One region of the Streptomyces sp. NPDC056347 genome, then DNA from elsewhere that is predicted to be linked to it. Evidence: riboswitches for the same ligand, from Rfam matches in the RefSeq annotation. Region 1 holds a riboswitch; the other holds the start of a gene.
What was found. A riboswitch is a leader RNA that binds a small molecule or an ion and turns the genes downstream of it on or off. The one in region 1 is predicted to bind glycine.

Region 1 (7,065 bases):
TGCCGTTGCGTTCGATGCACGGGATCTGGACGAGACCGCCGACCGGGTCGCAGGTCAGGCCCAGGTTGTGCTCCATGCCGATCTCGGCCGCGTTCTCCACCTGCTCGGCGGTGCCGCCGAGGACCTCCGCGAGGGCACCCGCGGCCATGGAGCAGGCGGAGCCGACCTCTCCCTGGCAGCCGACCTCGGCGCCCGAGATGGAGGCGTTCTCCTTGAAGAGCATGCCGATGGCCCCGGCCGCCAGGAGGAAGCGGACGACGCCGTCCTCCTTCTCCGCCTCGGTCGCGCCGCCCGCCGCGAAGTTCATGTAGTAGTGCAGCACCGCCGGGATGATGCCCGCGGCACCGTTGGTGGGCGCGGTGACGACGCGGCCGCCCGCCGCGTTCTCCTCGTTGACCGCCATCGCGTAGAGGGTGATCCACTCCATCGCGTGGGTCTGCGGGTCGCCCTCGGCACGCAGCTGGCGGGCGGTGGTCGCGGCGCGGCGGCGGACCTTGAGGCCGCCGGGGAGGATGCCCTCGCGGGACATGCCGCGCGAGACGCAGGCCTGCATGACGCGCCAGATGTCCAGCAGCCCGGAGCGGATCTCGTCCTCGGTGCGCCAGGCCTTCTCGTTCTCCAGCATCAGCGAGGAGATGGACAGGCCGGTCTCCTTCGAGAGCCGCAGCAGTTCGTCGCCGGTACGGAAGGGATGCTTGAGCACGGTGTCGTCGAGGACGATCCGGTCCTCGCCCACCGCGTCCTCGTCGACGACGAAGCCGCCGCCGACCGAGTAGTACGTCTTCTCCAGGAGCAGGGCGCCCTCGTGGTCGAAGGCGTGGATGCTCATGCCGTTGGCGTGGTACGGGAGGGCCTTGCGGCGGTGCAGGACCAGCTGCTCGTCGGCGTCGAAGTCGATCTCGTGCATGCCCAGGAGGTTGATCCGGCCGGTGGCACGGATGCGCTCCACCCGTTCGTCGGCCGACTCCACGTCCACGGTGCGGGGCGACTCGCCCTCCAGGCCGAGCAGGACCGCCTTCGGGGTGCCGTGGCCGTGGCCGGTCGCGCCGAGCGAGCCGTACAGCTCGGCACGTATGGAGGCGGTGTGGGCGATCAGGCCCTCGTTCTTGAGCCGGCGAGCGAACATGCGGGCGGCACGCATCGGGCCGACCGTATGGGAGCTGGACGGGCCGATGCCGATCGAGAACAGGTCGAAGACCGAGATGGCCACGGGAACTCCTCAGGGGCTGGTAGACGACGTTGTCTGCCGGGTGGTGCGGGGCGGGACAAGGGTGGGGGCACCGCGCTCACGAACAAGTGTGCGCGGTGCCCCGCCCCATGGTGAGAACTGCGGCCCGGACTAACCGAGACCGGGGTACAGCGGGTACTTCTCGGCCAGTGCGACGACACGGGCCTTCAGCGCGTCCGCGTCGTGGGACGGCTTGAGGGCAGCGGCGATGATCTCCGCGACCTCGGTGAAGTCGTCGTTCTGGAAGCCGCGGGTCGCCAGGGCGGGCGTACCGATCCGCAGACCCGAGGTGACCATCGGCGGGCGCGGGTCGTTCGGGACGGCGTTCCGGTTGACCGTGATGCCGATCTCGTGGAGCCGGTCCTCGGCCTGCTGGCCGTCCAGCTCGGAGTCGCGCAGGTCGACCAGGACCAGGTGCACGTCCGTGCCGCCGGACAGCACGGAGACACCGGCCTCGGTGACGTCCGGCTGCACCAGGCGCTCGGCGAGGATGCGGGCACCGTCCAGGGTGCGCTGCTGGCGCTCCTTGAACTCCTCGGACGCGGCGACCTTGAAGGAGACCGCCTTGGCCGCGATCACGTGCTCCAGCGGACCACCCTGCTGGCCCGGGAAGACCGCGGAGTTGATCTTCTTGGCCAGCTCCTGCGTCGACAGGATGACACCGCCGCGCGGACCGCCGAGGGTCTTGTGCGTGGTGGTCGTGACGACATGGGCGTGCGGCACCGGGTTGGGGTGCAGGCCCGCGGCCACCAGACCCGCGAAGTGGGCCATGTCGACCATCAGGTACGCGCCGACCTCGTCCGCGATCCGGCGGAAGGCGGCGAAGTCCAGCTGACGCGGGTACGCCGACCAGCCGGCGACGATCAGCTTCGGCTTCGACTCCTTGGCAAGCCGCTCGACCTCGACCATGTCCACGACACCGGTGTCGTCGACGTGGTACGGGACCACGTTGTAGAGCTTGCCGGAGAAGTTGATCTTCATGCCGTGGGTCAGGTGACCGCCGTGGGCCAGGTTCAGGCCCATGATCGTGTCGCCCGGCTTGAGCAGCGCGAACATCGCGGCGGCGTTGGCCTGCGCACCGGAGTGCGGCTGGACGTTCGCCGCCTCGGCGCCGAACAGCGCCTTGATCCGGTCGATGGCGATCTGCTCGACGACGTCGACGTGCTCGCAGCCACCGTAGTAGCGGCGGCCGGGGTAGCCCTCGGCGTACTTGTTGGTGAGGACGGAGCCCTGGGCCTCCATGACCGCGACCGGAGCGAAGTTCTCCGAGGCGATCATCTCGAGGGTGGACTGCTGACGGTGGAGCTCGGCGTCGACGGCGGCGGCGACATCCGGGTCCAGCTCGTGGAGGGAGGAGTTGAGAAGCGACATCAGGTGGTCCCTTGGGGTCTCTTTAGTTGCCGGAGAACTCGGTGTACTCGTCGGCGGAGAGCAGGTCCTTCGGCTCCTCCGCGACGCGTACCTTGAACAGCCAGCCGCCTTCGAAGGGAGCGGTGTTCACCAGCGACGGGTCGTCCACGACGTCCTGGTTCGCCTCGGTGACCTCACCGGTCACCGGCGAGTACAGGTCGCTCACGGACTTGGTCGACTCCAGCTCGCCGCAGGTCTCGCCCGCGGTCACCGTGTCACCGACCTCGGGGAGCTGGACGTAGACGACGTCGCCGAGGGCGTTGGCGGCGTGCTCGGTGATACCGATCGTGGCCACACCGTCCTCGACGGCCGACAGCCACTCGTGCTCCTTGCTGTACCGCAGCTGCTGGGGGTTGCTCATGACCTGAATTCTCCTGTACGCGGGGGAGTGCTGATGAACGGTGGTCTTACGGTGTGAGACGCGACTGCGTCACTTCTGCGACGCGGCCGTGAATTCTCTGCGGGGCGCCGGTGTCCGCTCCCGGCGCCCGATGCGACTTCCGGTGTCCGGCGTCACTTCCGGTGCTCGGCCTTGCTCGCGGCGTCCGGCGTCACTTCCGGCGCCCGGCTTCGCCTGCGGCGCCCGGCGTCACTTCTGGCGCTTGTAGAACGGCAGCGCCACGACCTCGTACGGCTCGTGACTGCCCCGGATGTCCACCGCGACGCCCGCGGTGCCGGGCGTGGCGTGCGTCGCGTCGATGTAGGCCATGGCGATCGGCTTGCCCAGGGTGGGCGAGGGGGCGCCGGAGGTGACCTCGCCGACGACCTCGCCGCCGACGGTCACGGGGAATCCGGCGCGCGGCACCCGGCGGCCCTCGGCGACCAGGCCGACCAGCTTGCGCGGCGGGGCGGTCTCGGCGCGCTCGGCGGCGGCTTCCAGGGCCTTGCGGCCGACGAAGTCGCCCTCCTTCTCGAACTTCACGACCCGGCCGAGACCGGCGTCGAACGGGGTCAGCCCGGTGGTCAGCTCGTGCCCGTACAGCGGCATGCCCGCCTCCAGGCGCAGCGTGTCGCGGCAGGACAGCCCGCACGGCACCAGGCCGCGCCCGGCGCCCGCCTCGGTCAGCGCCTTCCACAGCTGCTCGGCGTGGGCGGGGGCGACGAACAGCTCGAAGCCGTCCTCGCCGGTGTAGCCGGTACGGGCGATCAGCGCGGGAACCCCGGCGACGGTGCCCGGCAGCCCGGCGTAGTACTTCAGACCGTCCAGGTCGGCGTCGGTGACCGAGGCCAGGATCGCGGGGGACTCGGGGCCCTGGACGGCGAGCAGCGCGTACGCGTCGCGGTCGTCGCGGACCTCGGCGTCGAAGCCCTCGGCCCGCGCGGTCAGCGCGTCCAGCACGATCTGGGCGTTGCCCGCGTTGGCCACGACCATGTACTCGGTCTCGCCGAGCCGGTAGACGATCAGGTCGTCCAGGATGCCGCCGTCCTCGGCGCAGATCATCGTGTAGCGGGCGCGGCCCACGGCGACCGTGCCGATGTTGCCGACCAGCGCGAAGTTCAGGAGGGCGGCCGCACCGGCGCCGGTGACGGTGATCTCGCCCATGTGCGACAGGTCGAAGAGACCGGCCCGGGTGCGCACCGCGTTGTGCTCGTCGCGCTCACTGGCGTACCGCAGGGGCATGTCCCAGCCCGCGAAGTCGGTCATGGTCGCGCCCAGCGAACGGTGCAGGGCATCGAGGGCGGTGAGGCGGGGTGCGGTGCTCATGAGTGTGACTCCCGGAACATGACGACATGGGCGAACCCTCCCCATCTGTCATCGGAACCTGAGAGGTTCGCCGAGAGCCCCGGACGGGTTCGGCTTGCACCTTGGGTGGAGCCGCGAAGCGGCCCGCTTTTCAGATCTGCCTCATCCACGCGGTACGGGGCCTGAGAGATTCAAGGGAGGAACTTGCTCCTTCGGCGCCCGGCACGGACAGTGACCGGGACTCTCCCGCGCGGATTCAAGCGGCCTTTATGCAGTTGGCCGGGTCATCATCGCACGCATCGCACCGGAATGGGGCCCCGGTACCCCGCTGGAATTCATCGGCACGGGCGGTTGTGCCGCATTACCTTTTCTTTACACTTCATGGGCATGGGGTCTGGGGTGAGCCGACCATGGGGGAGGGCGATGACGTTGCAGCGGTACGCGACGACCACGGGGGTCGCGCACGGCGCGGTGGCCGCGCGGTCCGGGGCTCCGGCGCGGGAGGCGCCCGGCGGGCTCGTGCCCGTCGTGCGGGATCTGCGGGACCGGGCCGGGCGCAGCCCGCGCGGGCTGCACTTCGCCGCGGGCGATGTGGTGGTGGTCTCCGGGCTGCCCGGCAGCGGGAAGTCCACGCTGATCCGGCGGGTGGTGGTGGCGGCCCACGCCGTCGACTCGCAGGACACCCGGGACCGCTGGGCGGGGGTGATGCCCCGCTTACTTCCCTACGCCCTCTACCGCCCGCTCGTGCGCGCCGCCCATTACTGGGGGCTGTGGCGGGTGCTGCGCTCCGGTGAGTCCGCCGTCGTCCACGACTGCGGGACCCAGGCGTGGGTACGCGGCTGGCTGGCCCGGGCCGCCCGGCGCCGGGGCCGGCTCCTGCACCTGGTCCTCCTCGACGTCAGCCCGCAGACCGCCCGGGAGGGGCAGCGCGAGCGCGGGCGCGGGGTGTCCGCGTACGCCTTCGCCCGGCACCGCCGAGCGGTGGGACGGCTGCTGACGGCGACCGCGGACGGCGTCCTCCCGGCCGGCTGCGCCTCGGCGGTGCTGCTGGACCGGGAGGCGGCGGGGCGGCTCGGGCGGATCGTCTTCACGGCCGGGCGGCCCGGGGCCGGGCGCTAACCTTCTGCGCGGAAGCGCGGAAGCGTGGGTGATGAAGGGGAAGCAGGGGAAGCAGTGGACATTCCGGCGCAGGCCGCGCATCCGCAGAGCGGATGGCCGGCCAATGAGCTCGAAGAGGTGCTGATGGCCTCGGTGGGCAACCCGGAGGCGGGCGGGCGCCTCGTCGAGGTGCTCGGCCGCAACCAGGTCTGGGTGCCGCTGCCCAACGGCGGCGGACCCGACTCCCCGTCCCTCGACCTGCCGACGATGGAGCTCGACGGCGCCGCGTACGTCCCCGTCTTCAGCTCCGAGCAGCAGTTCCTCGCCTGCGTCGGCAGCCACATGTCCTTCACGGTCGCGCCCGCCCGCGACTTCGCCCGCGGGCTGCCGCCGCAGCTCGGCATCGTGGTGAACCCGGGCGGCGCGGTCGGGATGCCGCTGCCGCCCCCGGCCGTCGCCGAGCTCTGCCGGACCGGCCGCACCCCGCTCGACGGCCCGGCCGGCGGCGGCCGGGTCCGGCTCTTCGAGCCGGACTGGCAGGAGGAGCCCGTCGACTTCCTCGCCGCGGCGGCCGGAGAGTTCGAGGAGAGCGGCGTCGTGGTCACCGCCCGCCGCGCACTGGCCAGCATCGAGGGCGGCGAACCCGTCCTCTTCGTCGGCGTGGAGCTCTCCGCCTGGGAGGACGACGCGCGCAACGCCCCGATGGACGCCCTCGGCCGCGCCCTGGGCCGCGTCGCGCTGCCCTGGCCGGTCAACCTGGTGCTGCTCGATGTCGCCCAGGACCCGGTCGGCGACTGGATGCGCGAGACGGTCCGGCCGTTCTACCAGCGGGCGGGCCGGTAGCCGGGCGCCGGAACGCCTCATGCGCGTTTTTGGCCACCCGGGAGCTGGGCACCGCCGCGCACCATGGCGTCAAGTCGGTGTCATGACCGGCGCATAAGCTGGTTTCATGGCGGGTGCCTCGGCACCGGCCGCACCCGTGTGCCCGGGAGCGGCCGGCCGGCACAGTGGATCGAAGAGGGGCGGGACCAGGTGAGTGCGTCAGGCACCGCGGCGGCCGGGCAGGTCGAGCACATGCTGCGCCAAGTGACGCCCGGACGCTACGACGCGTACGAGGCGCTGCTCCAGGCCCTCGCCCACGGCCGGATCTGGATGCTGCTGTGGCAGGGCCGGGCCGGATCGCCCGACGCCCAGTACGGGAACATGGAGATCGACGGCCTCGGCTACGCCCCCTGTGTGACCTCCGCCCAGGAGCTCTCCGCCAGCGGCTGGAACCGCGCCCACGAACTGGTCGACGGCCTGGAGATCGCCCGCGCCCTCTTCCCCGACCGCTGGGGCATCTGGCTCAACCCGCACGCCCCCGGCGGCGGCGTCGGCATCCCCTGGCTGGACCTGCGCCGGATCGCCACCGGCCTCGACCGGATGCCCGCGGGCCCGCTCCGCCTCACCGAGCCGGCCATCGAGATCCCGCAGTTCTACGCCCTGCTCACGCAGAACGCCCACCGCACCCCCGCGGTCCGCTCGCTGCGCCGCGCCTGGGTGCAGCCCGCGCTCGGCGCCCCGTACCTCACCATCGGGCTCGACCTCTACGACACCGGCCCGGCCGCGGTGGACGCGGCCCGCACGATGATGCAGCAGTCGATCT
Region 2 (7,065 bases), on a different contig from region 1:
GCCGACGGAGCGCTCGCCCCCGCCGACCTCCTCGTCCCGCTGGCCCCCGCCCCGCCGGGCATCGCCGCACACCGGCCGCACCGGGTGGCCGACCTGCTCCGCGTGATGACGCTGCGCATCCCGCCCGACCCGGGCCCCCTGCTCGGCTCCCCGGCCTGAGCCCCCGGCCCGCTCCGGCCGTCCGTGCCCCGTCGCCGCCCCCGGTGACGGGGCACGGTGCTGCCGGGCGCGTCCTCCCGGTCCCGGCCGAAGAGCCGCCACGCCCGGGAGGCGCACTTCCCGCCCATCCGGACTAGCCCGTAATGGCCACCCCGAACCACCCGAAATGACAGTGCAGTTGCGATGAACCGTCCGCGCGGGTGACACGTCCTTCGGGTAAGGAGAAGTGCTGGTCCGAAATCCCTGCGGATTGACGCCCGTGGGGCAACACTGGGACCGGACCTATCGATACGGGGGGCGGCCATGAACACCTCGTCCAGCCGCAGCACATTCACTACAACGCAGCGAGAGAACCCAGCCATGTGTCAACATCAGCCACCATGCCCGACCGCCGACTCAGCCGACCGGGAGGCCGCCCGCCTGACGGCGCACCACCCGGAACAGGGCTGGAGCCTGCTGTGCAACGGCGTCCTGCTCTTCGAGGACACCGGCGAGCTGCTCCCGGACGGTCAGATCATCGCCCCGCACCGGCCGCTGGCGACCGGCCGGGTGATGAAGGCCGCCTGACCGCGGCCGCAGACGAACAGGGGCCGGCCCGGAGAATCCTCCGAACCGGCCCCGGCGCACGTCCGCCTCACACAGTGACGCTCACGCGTCAGTTGTCGTACTCGTCCAGCGGCGGGCAGGAGCAGACGAGGTTACGGTCGCCGAAGGCGCCGTCGATCCGGCGCACCGGCGGCCAGTACTTGTCCGCGGCCACGACACCGGCCGGGAAGACGGCCGTCTCGCGGCTGTAGGTGTGCTCCCACTCCCCGCCGGCCATCGCCGCGGTGTGCGGAGCGTTGCGCAGCGGGTTGTCGTCCGCGCTCCACTCGCCGGAGGCCACCTTCTCGACCTCGCCACGGATGGCGATCATCGTGTCGCAGAAACGGTCCAGCTCCGCGAGGTCCTCGCTCTCCGTCGGCTCGATCATCAGCGTCCCCGCGACCGGGAACGACATCGTCGGCGCGTGGAAGCCGTAGTCGATCAGCCGCTTGGCGATGTCGTCGACGCTGACGCCGGTGGCCTTGGAGATCGGCCGCAGGTCCACGATGCACTCGTGCGCGACCAGCCCGGCCGGTCCGGTGTACAGGATCGGGTAGTGCGGCTCAAGACGCTTGGCGATGTAGTTGGCCGCGAGCACCGCGACCTGCGTCGCCCGCTTCAGGCCCTCCCCGCCCATCAGGCGTACGTACGCCCAGGAGATCGGGAGGATCCCGGCCGAGCCCCACGGAGCGGCCGAGATCGGCCCGACACCCGTCTCGGGGCCCGCCGTGGGCTGGAGCGGGTGGTTCGGCAGGTACGGGGCGAGGTGCGCGCGCACACCGACCGGGCCGACACCGGGGCCGCCGCCGCCGTGCGGGATGCAGAAGGTCTTGTGCAGGTTCAGGTGCGAGACGTCGCCGCCGAACCGGCCCGGCCGGGCGAGGCCGACCAGCGCGTTGAGGTTGGCGCCGTCGACGTACACCTGGCCACCCGCGTCGTGCACCTCGGCACAGATGTCGGCGACGTGCTCCTCGAACACACCGTGCGTCGACGGGTACGTGATCATGAGGACGGCGAGCTCGTCGCGGTGCTTCTCGATCTTGGCCCGCAGGTCCTCGACGTCCACCTCCCCGTCGTCGGCGGTCTTCACCACGACGACCTTCATCCCGGCCATCACGGCGCTGGCCGCGTTGGTGCCGTGCGCGGAGGACGGGATGAGACAGACGGTGCGCTGCTCGTCGCCGTTGGCCCGGTGGTACGCCCGTACGGCCAGGAGACCGGCGAACTCGCCCTGCGAGCCCGCGTTCGGCTGGATCGACACCGCGTCGTAGCCGGTGACCTCGGCCAGGCGCTCCTCCAGCTCACGGATGAGGGTGAGGAAGCCCTCCGCCTGCTCGGCCGGGGCGAAGGGGTGCAGCGCGCCGAACTCGGGCCAGGTGATCGGCTCCATCTCGGTGGTCGCGTTCAGCTTCATGGTGCAGGAGCCGAGCGGGATCATGCCGCGGTCCAGCGCGTAGTCCCGGTCGGCGAGGCGGCGCAGGTAGCGCAGCATCGCGGTCTCGGAGCGGTGCTGGTGGAAGACCGGGTGCGTGAGGACCGCATCGGTGCGCAGCAGTCCCTCGGGCAGCGCGTCGGCGACGGTGGCGTCCAGCGCCTCGATGTCGCCCTCGGTTCCGAAGGCGGCCCAGACGGCGGCGATCTGCGTCCGGGTGGTCGTCTCGTCACAGGCGACGGAGACCAGGTCGGCGTCGACCAGGCGCAGGTTGACCCCGCGCTCGCGGGCCTCGGCGACGACCTCGGCCGCCTTGCCCGGGACGCGCACGGTGAGGGTGTCGAAGTGGGCGCCGGTCACCACGTCGACACCGGCGGCGCGCAGGCCCTCGGCCAGGATCGCGGCGTAGCGGTGGGTACGCCGGGCGATCGTCCGCAGCCCGTCCGGGCCGTGGTAGACGGCGTACATCCCGGCCATGACGGCGAGCAGCACCTGGGCGGTGCAGATGTTGCTGGTGGCCTTCTCGCGGCGGATGTGCTGCTCACGCGTCTGCAGGGCCAGCCGGTAGGCCTTGTTGCCGTCCGCGTCGACGGAGACACCGACGAGGCGGCCGGGCAGGCTGCGGGCGAACTTCTCGCGGACGGCCATGTATCCGGCGTGCGGGCCGCCGAAGCCCATCGGGACGCCGAAGCGCTGCGTGGTGCCGATGGCGATGTCCGCGCCCAGCTCGCCAGGAGAGGTGAGCAGGGTCAGGGCCAGCAGATCGGCGGCGACCGTGACGATCGCGCCCAGTTCGTGGGCCTGCTCGATGACGGAGCCGATGTGGCGGACCTCGCCGGACGCGCCGGGGTACTGCAGCAGGACGCCGAAGACACCGCGCTCGGCGAGCTCGGCCGGGATGCCCTCGGACAGATCGGCGACGACGACCTCGACACCGGTCGGCTCGGCACGGGTCCCGATGACGGCGACGGTCTGCGGCAGGGCGTCGGCGTCGACCAGGAAGACGCCGTTCTTGACCTTTCCGACGCGCCGGGACAGCGCCATGGCCTCGGCGGCCGCGGTGCCCTCGTCGAGCAGGGAGGCGCCGGAGGTGGGCAGTCCGGTCAGGTCGGCGACCATCGTCTGGAAGTTCAGCAGGGCCTCCAGACGGCCCTGCGAGATCTCCGGCTGGTAGGGCGTGTAGGCCGTGTACCAGGCGGGGTTCTCCATGACGTTGCGCAGGATCACCGGCGGGGTGAAGGTGCCGTAGTAGCCGAGGCCGATCATCGGGCTCAGCACCTGGTTGCGGTCCGCGAGGTCACGCAGCTCGGCGAGTACCTCGGCCTCGGTGCGCGCGGACGGCAGCCCGAGAGCCTCCGTGCTCTTGATGACATCGGGCACCGCGGCCGCGGTGAGCTCGTCCAGCGAGCCGTAACCGACCTGGGCGAGCATCTTCGACTGCGCCTCGGCATCGGGTCCGATGTGGCGCTGCTCGAACGGAATGCCCTGCTCCAGCTGGGAGAGCGGAGTGCGGCGGGGGGTCATGGTGGAGGCCTCCTGGTCTGTCACGACCTGCGAGGGGCACCTCGGCGCGGGTGCCCGAACGGCCTCCCCCTCTGTCATCTCAACCTGAGAGCTTCACCGGCGCGCCCTGGGGCGTGCCGGCTTTCACCGTCGGTGAGGTAGGGACTCGTACCGGCACCCGGCCGCACGAAACCCGCCCTGCTTTCCAGAGTGACCTCGTCCGTGCGGTACGGGGGCCTGAGAGATTCCGGGGAGGATTTGCTCCTTCGGCGCCCTCCGGATCAGCTCCGAAGGACTCTCCCGCACGGGGTCAGCGGCCATGACCAGCCTACCAGCGGGGTTCATGGCCGATTTCTCGAGTGGCCAACCACCCGGATCTGCCCTTTTGTAGTGCTTGTGGAGTAGCCGCGACCAGTGGGAGGGATCGTGCAGACCGACATCGATCCGCGCAGCCTGATCGGCCGCAAGGCATTCGACCGCAAGGGCACCAGGATCGGGACCGTCGACGAGGTGTACCTCGACGACGCGACCGGGGTCCCCGAGTGGGCCGCCGTACGTACCGGGCTCTTCAGCCGGGACGCGTTCGTGCCGCTGGAACCCAGTGAATTCGTGGAGGACACGCTCCGCGTCCCCTTCGACCGGGCCCTGATCAAGGACGCGCCCGACTTCGGCGTGGGCCGCCACCTCTCACCGGAGCAGGAACTCCAGCTCTACCGCCATTACGGACTCGACTCCCCGCCCGGGGACGTCCCCCCGGACCGGGACTTCGGCAGGCTGGCCGGCCAGGACGAGTAGTCCGGCGGATTGCGCACCAGGGGCAGCGGGTCGGCCGGCCGCAGCTGCGGATCGTCCACCCGGAAGGTGCGCACCCGGCCGGGCGCCGACTCGGGCTCCTCGAACCGCACGGTCACCCGGCCGACACCGCTGCCCTGCACCCAGCCATGTCCGTAGGCGGTGTGGTGCACGTCGTGTCCGGCGGACCAGTGCCGGGCCGCGCGCAGTTCGGCGGTCTCCGTCTCCGGTGGCTTCGCCCCGGACTCGTCCGGCGGCTCGGCGCCGTCGTCGACGAGCCCCGGTGCCGACGGCTCCTTCGCCTGTTCCCCGGCCGCCGCCCGCTCCTCGGCGGCCTGGGCGAAGAGATCCTCCTGCGTGTAGTCGGCGAGCCCCGAGACGCCCACACCGAGGAGCCGGACGCCCCCGGTGGTATCCACGGCCTCAAGGAGCCGTGCGGCGGCCTCACGGACCACCACGGGGTCGTCCGTGGGGCCGCGGAGCGTCTCGGACCGGGTGAGCGTCGAGAAGTCGTAGCGGCGCACCTTCAGCACCACCGTGCGCCCGGACCGCCCCGCGCCCCGCAGCCGCCCGACGCACCGGTCGGCCAGCCGCTCGACCTCCGACCGGATCCGGATCCGGTCGTGGAGATCGGCGTCGAAGGTGTCCTCCACCGACACCGATTTCGCGTCCCGCTCCGCGACCACCGGCCGGTCGTCGTGGCCGAGGGCCATCCGATGCAGCGAGCCGCCGTGGGCCTTGCCGAGCAGGCGTACGAGCTCGTCCTCACCGGCCTCGGCCAGGTCATCGACCGTGGTCATCCCGGCTCGGCGCAGATGGTCCGCCGTCGCGGGCCCCACCCCGGGAAGGATCCGCACCGACTTCGGCGCGAGCAGCGCGCGCTCCGTGCCGGGGACTATCAGCCGCAGCCCGTCGGGCTTGGCCTCCTCCGAAGCGATCTTGGCCAGCATCTTGGAGCCGGCGAGCCCCACCGAGCCGGTGAGCCCGGTGACCGCCCTGATGGCCGCACGCAGCCGCTCGCCGATCTCCAGCGCCGAGGCCGTGTCGTCGGCCGTCCCGCCGGCCTCCAGGTCCACGAAGGCCTCGTCCAGGCTGAGCGGCTCCACCAGCGGGGAGAGCCGCGCGAGCAGCTCCATCACCTGATCGCTCACCGCCCGGTACAGCTGGAAGCGGGGCACCAGATAGGCCGCGTTGGGCGCGAGCCGCCGCGCCTGCGCCATCGGCATGGCGGAGTGCACCCCGAAGCGCCGCGCCTCGTACGACGCGGTGGCGACGACCCCGCGCGGCCCCAGCCCGCCCACCACGACCGGCTTGCCGCGCAGGCTCGGCTTGGCCGCCTGCTCGGCCGAGGCGTAGAAGGCATCCATGTCGAGATGGAGGATGGTGGGTGCGGCTCTCACACCCACCGATGCTGCCCTACGGCACTGACAGTCGCCGCACGGCCGGATCAGCCGGCCCGGTTGCGGCGTCGCGCCAGCTCGTCGGCGGGGTTGTTCCCGACGAGGGTCTCGCCGGTGTCCACCCGCTCGCCGTGCAGCTGCGACAGCGCGGCGTCGACGTCCTGCCACACCACGCCCACGGCGATGCCGAAGACCCCTTGGCCGCCCTGGAGGAGGCTGACGACCTCGTCGGGCGAGGAGCATTCGTAGACCGTCGCCCCGTCGCTCATCAGCGTCATCCGCTCGAGATCCTGGAACCCGCGGGCTCGCAGGTGCTGCACCGTGGTGCGGATGTTCTGCAGCGCCACGCCGGTGTCCAGGAACCGCTTCACGATCTTCAGCAGGACGACGTCCCGGAAGCTGTAGAGCCGCTGCGTGCCGGAGCCGTACGCGGGGCGCACGCTCGGTTCCACCAGCCCCGTGCGCGCCCAGTAGTCCAGCTGCCGGTAGGTGATCCCGGCGGCCGCGCAGGCGGTCGGCCCGCGGTAGCCGATGTCGTTGGCCGATGCCACTGCGCCCCCCGCCACCGCCGGATGAACCGGTTGCACGATGGTGTGGTCGGCTGTACTCCCCTGCTGCGGACACGGCGCACCCGCTGCCGTACCGTCGCCGCTGCTTCTCACGCCGACCTCCGTCCTTGACCTGCCCTCTCGAAGGTAGGCAGTCACTCGGGGTGCGTCAACGATCGCCACACTCGGCACGCCGAGTGATAATCACCCCGAGGGTGGTTTCCCCCGCCTCGCAAGCGGGAAAGGCTTGTCGGATGTGCTGGCGGCAGCCCTGCGGGACGGTCACTGGCTGTTGGTACCGAAGTCTTCCGGGGAGATCTGGTCGAGGAACTCGCGGAACTTCTCCACCTCGTCCTCCTGCTCGTCCGGAATCGCGATGCCTGCGTCGTCGAGCACCCCGTCGCTGCCGTAGATCGGCGTTCCGGTGCGCAGGGCGAGCGCTATGGCGTCGGACGGCCGCGCGCTCACCTCGACCCCGCTGGCGAAGACCAGCTCCGCGTAGAAGACCCCTTCGCGGAGGTCCGTGATGCGGACCTCGGTGAGCTCCTGGCCCACGGCCTCGAGCACGTCCTTGAAGAGATCATGGGTCAGCGGCCTGGCCGGTGCCATGCCCTGCTGGGCGAAGGCGATCGCGGTCGCCTCCCCG

Region 2: linked by a shared signal. The riboswitch ahead of gcvP (aminomethyl-transferring glycine dehydrogenase) and the one ahead of gcvT (glycine cleavage system aminomethyltransferase GcvT) in region 1 are both predicted to bind glycine.

Annotation. Positions count from the first base shown of each region.
Region 1 covers NZ_JBHJQP010000178.1:3,784-10,848, reverse strand. The annotation lists gene ACFCV8_RS30110 (L-serine ammonia-lyase) at 1-1,210, opposite strand, end outside; gene glyA (serine hydroxymethyltransferase) at 1,340-2,599, opposite strand; gene gcvH (glycine cleavage system protein GcvH) at 2,622-2,999, opposite strand; gene gcvT (glycine cleavage system aminomethyltransferase GcvT) at 3,228-4,343, opposite strand; glycine riboswitch at 4,484-4,581, opposite strand; gene ACFCV8_RS30090 (AAA family ATPase) at 4,746-5,441, shown strand; gene ACFCV8_RS30085 (enhanced serine sensitivity protein SseB) at 5,496-6,263, shown strand; gene ACFCV8_RS30080 (enhanced serine sensitivity protein SseB C-terminal domain-containing protein) at 6,453-7,065, shown strand, end outside.
Region 2 covers NZ_JBHJQP010000055.1:7,670-14,734, reverse strand. The annotation lists gene ACFCV8_RS15260 (hypothetical protein) at 1-159, shown strand, start outside; gene ACFCV8_RS15255 (DUF5999 family protein) at 520-726, shown strand; gene gcvP (aminomethyl-transferring glycine dehydrogenase) at 815-3,700, opposite strand; glycine riboswitch at 3,895-3,992, opposite strand; gene ACFCV8_RS15245 (PRC-barrel domain-containing protein) at 4,106-4,474, shown strand; gene ACFCV8_RS15240 (DNA polymerase IV) at 4,399-5,871, opposite strand; gene ACFCV8_RS15235 (MerR family transcriptional regulator) at 5,919-6,461, opposite strand; gene ACFCV8_RS15230 (bifunctional nuclease family protein) at 6,702-7,065, opposite strand, start outside.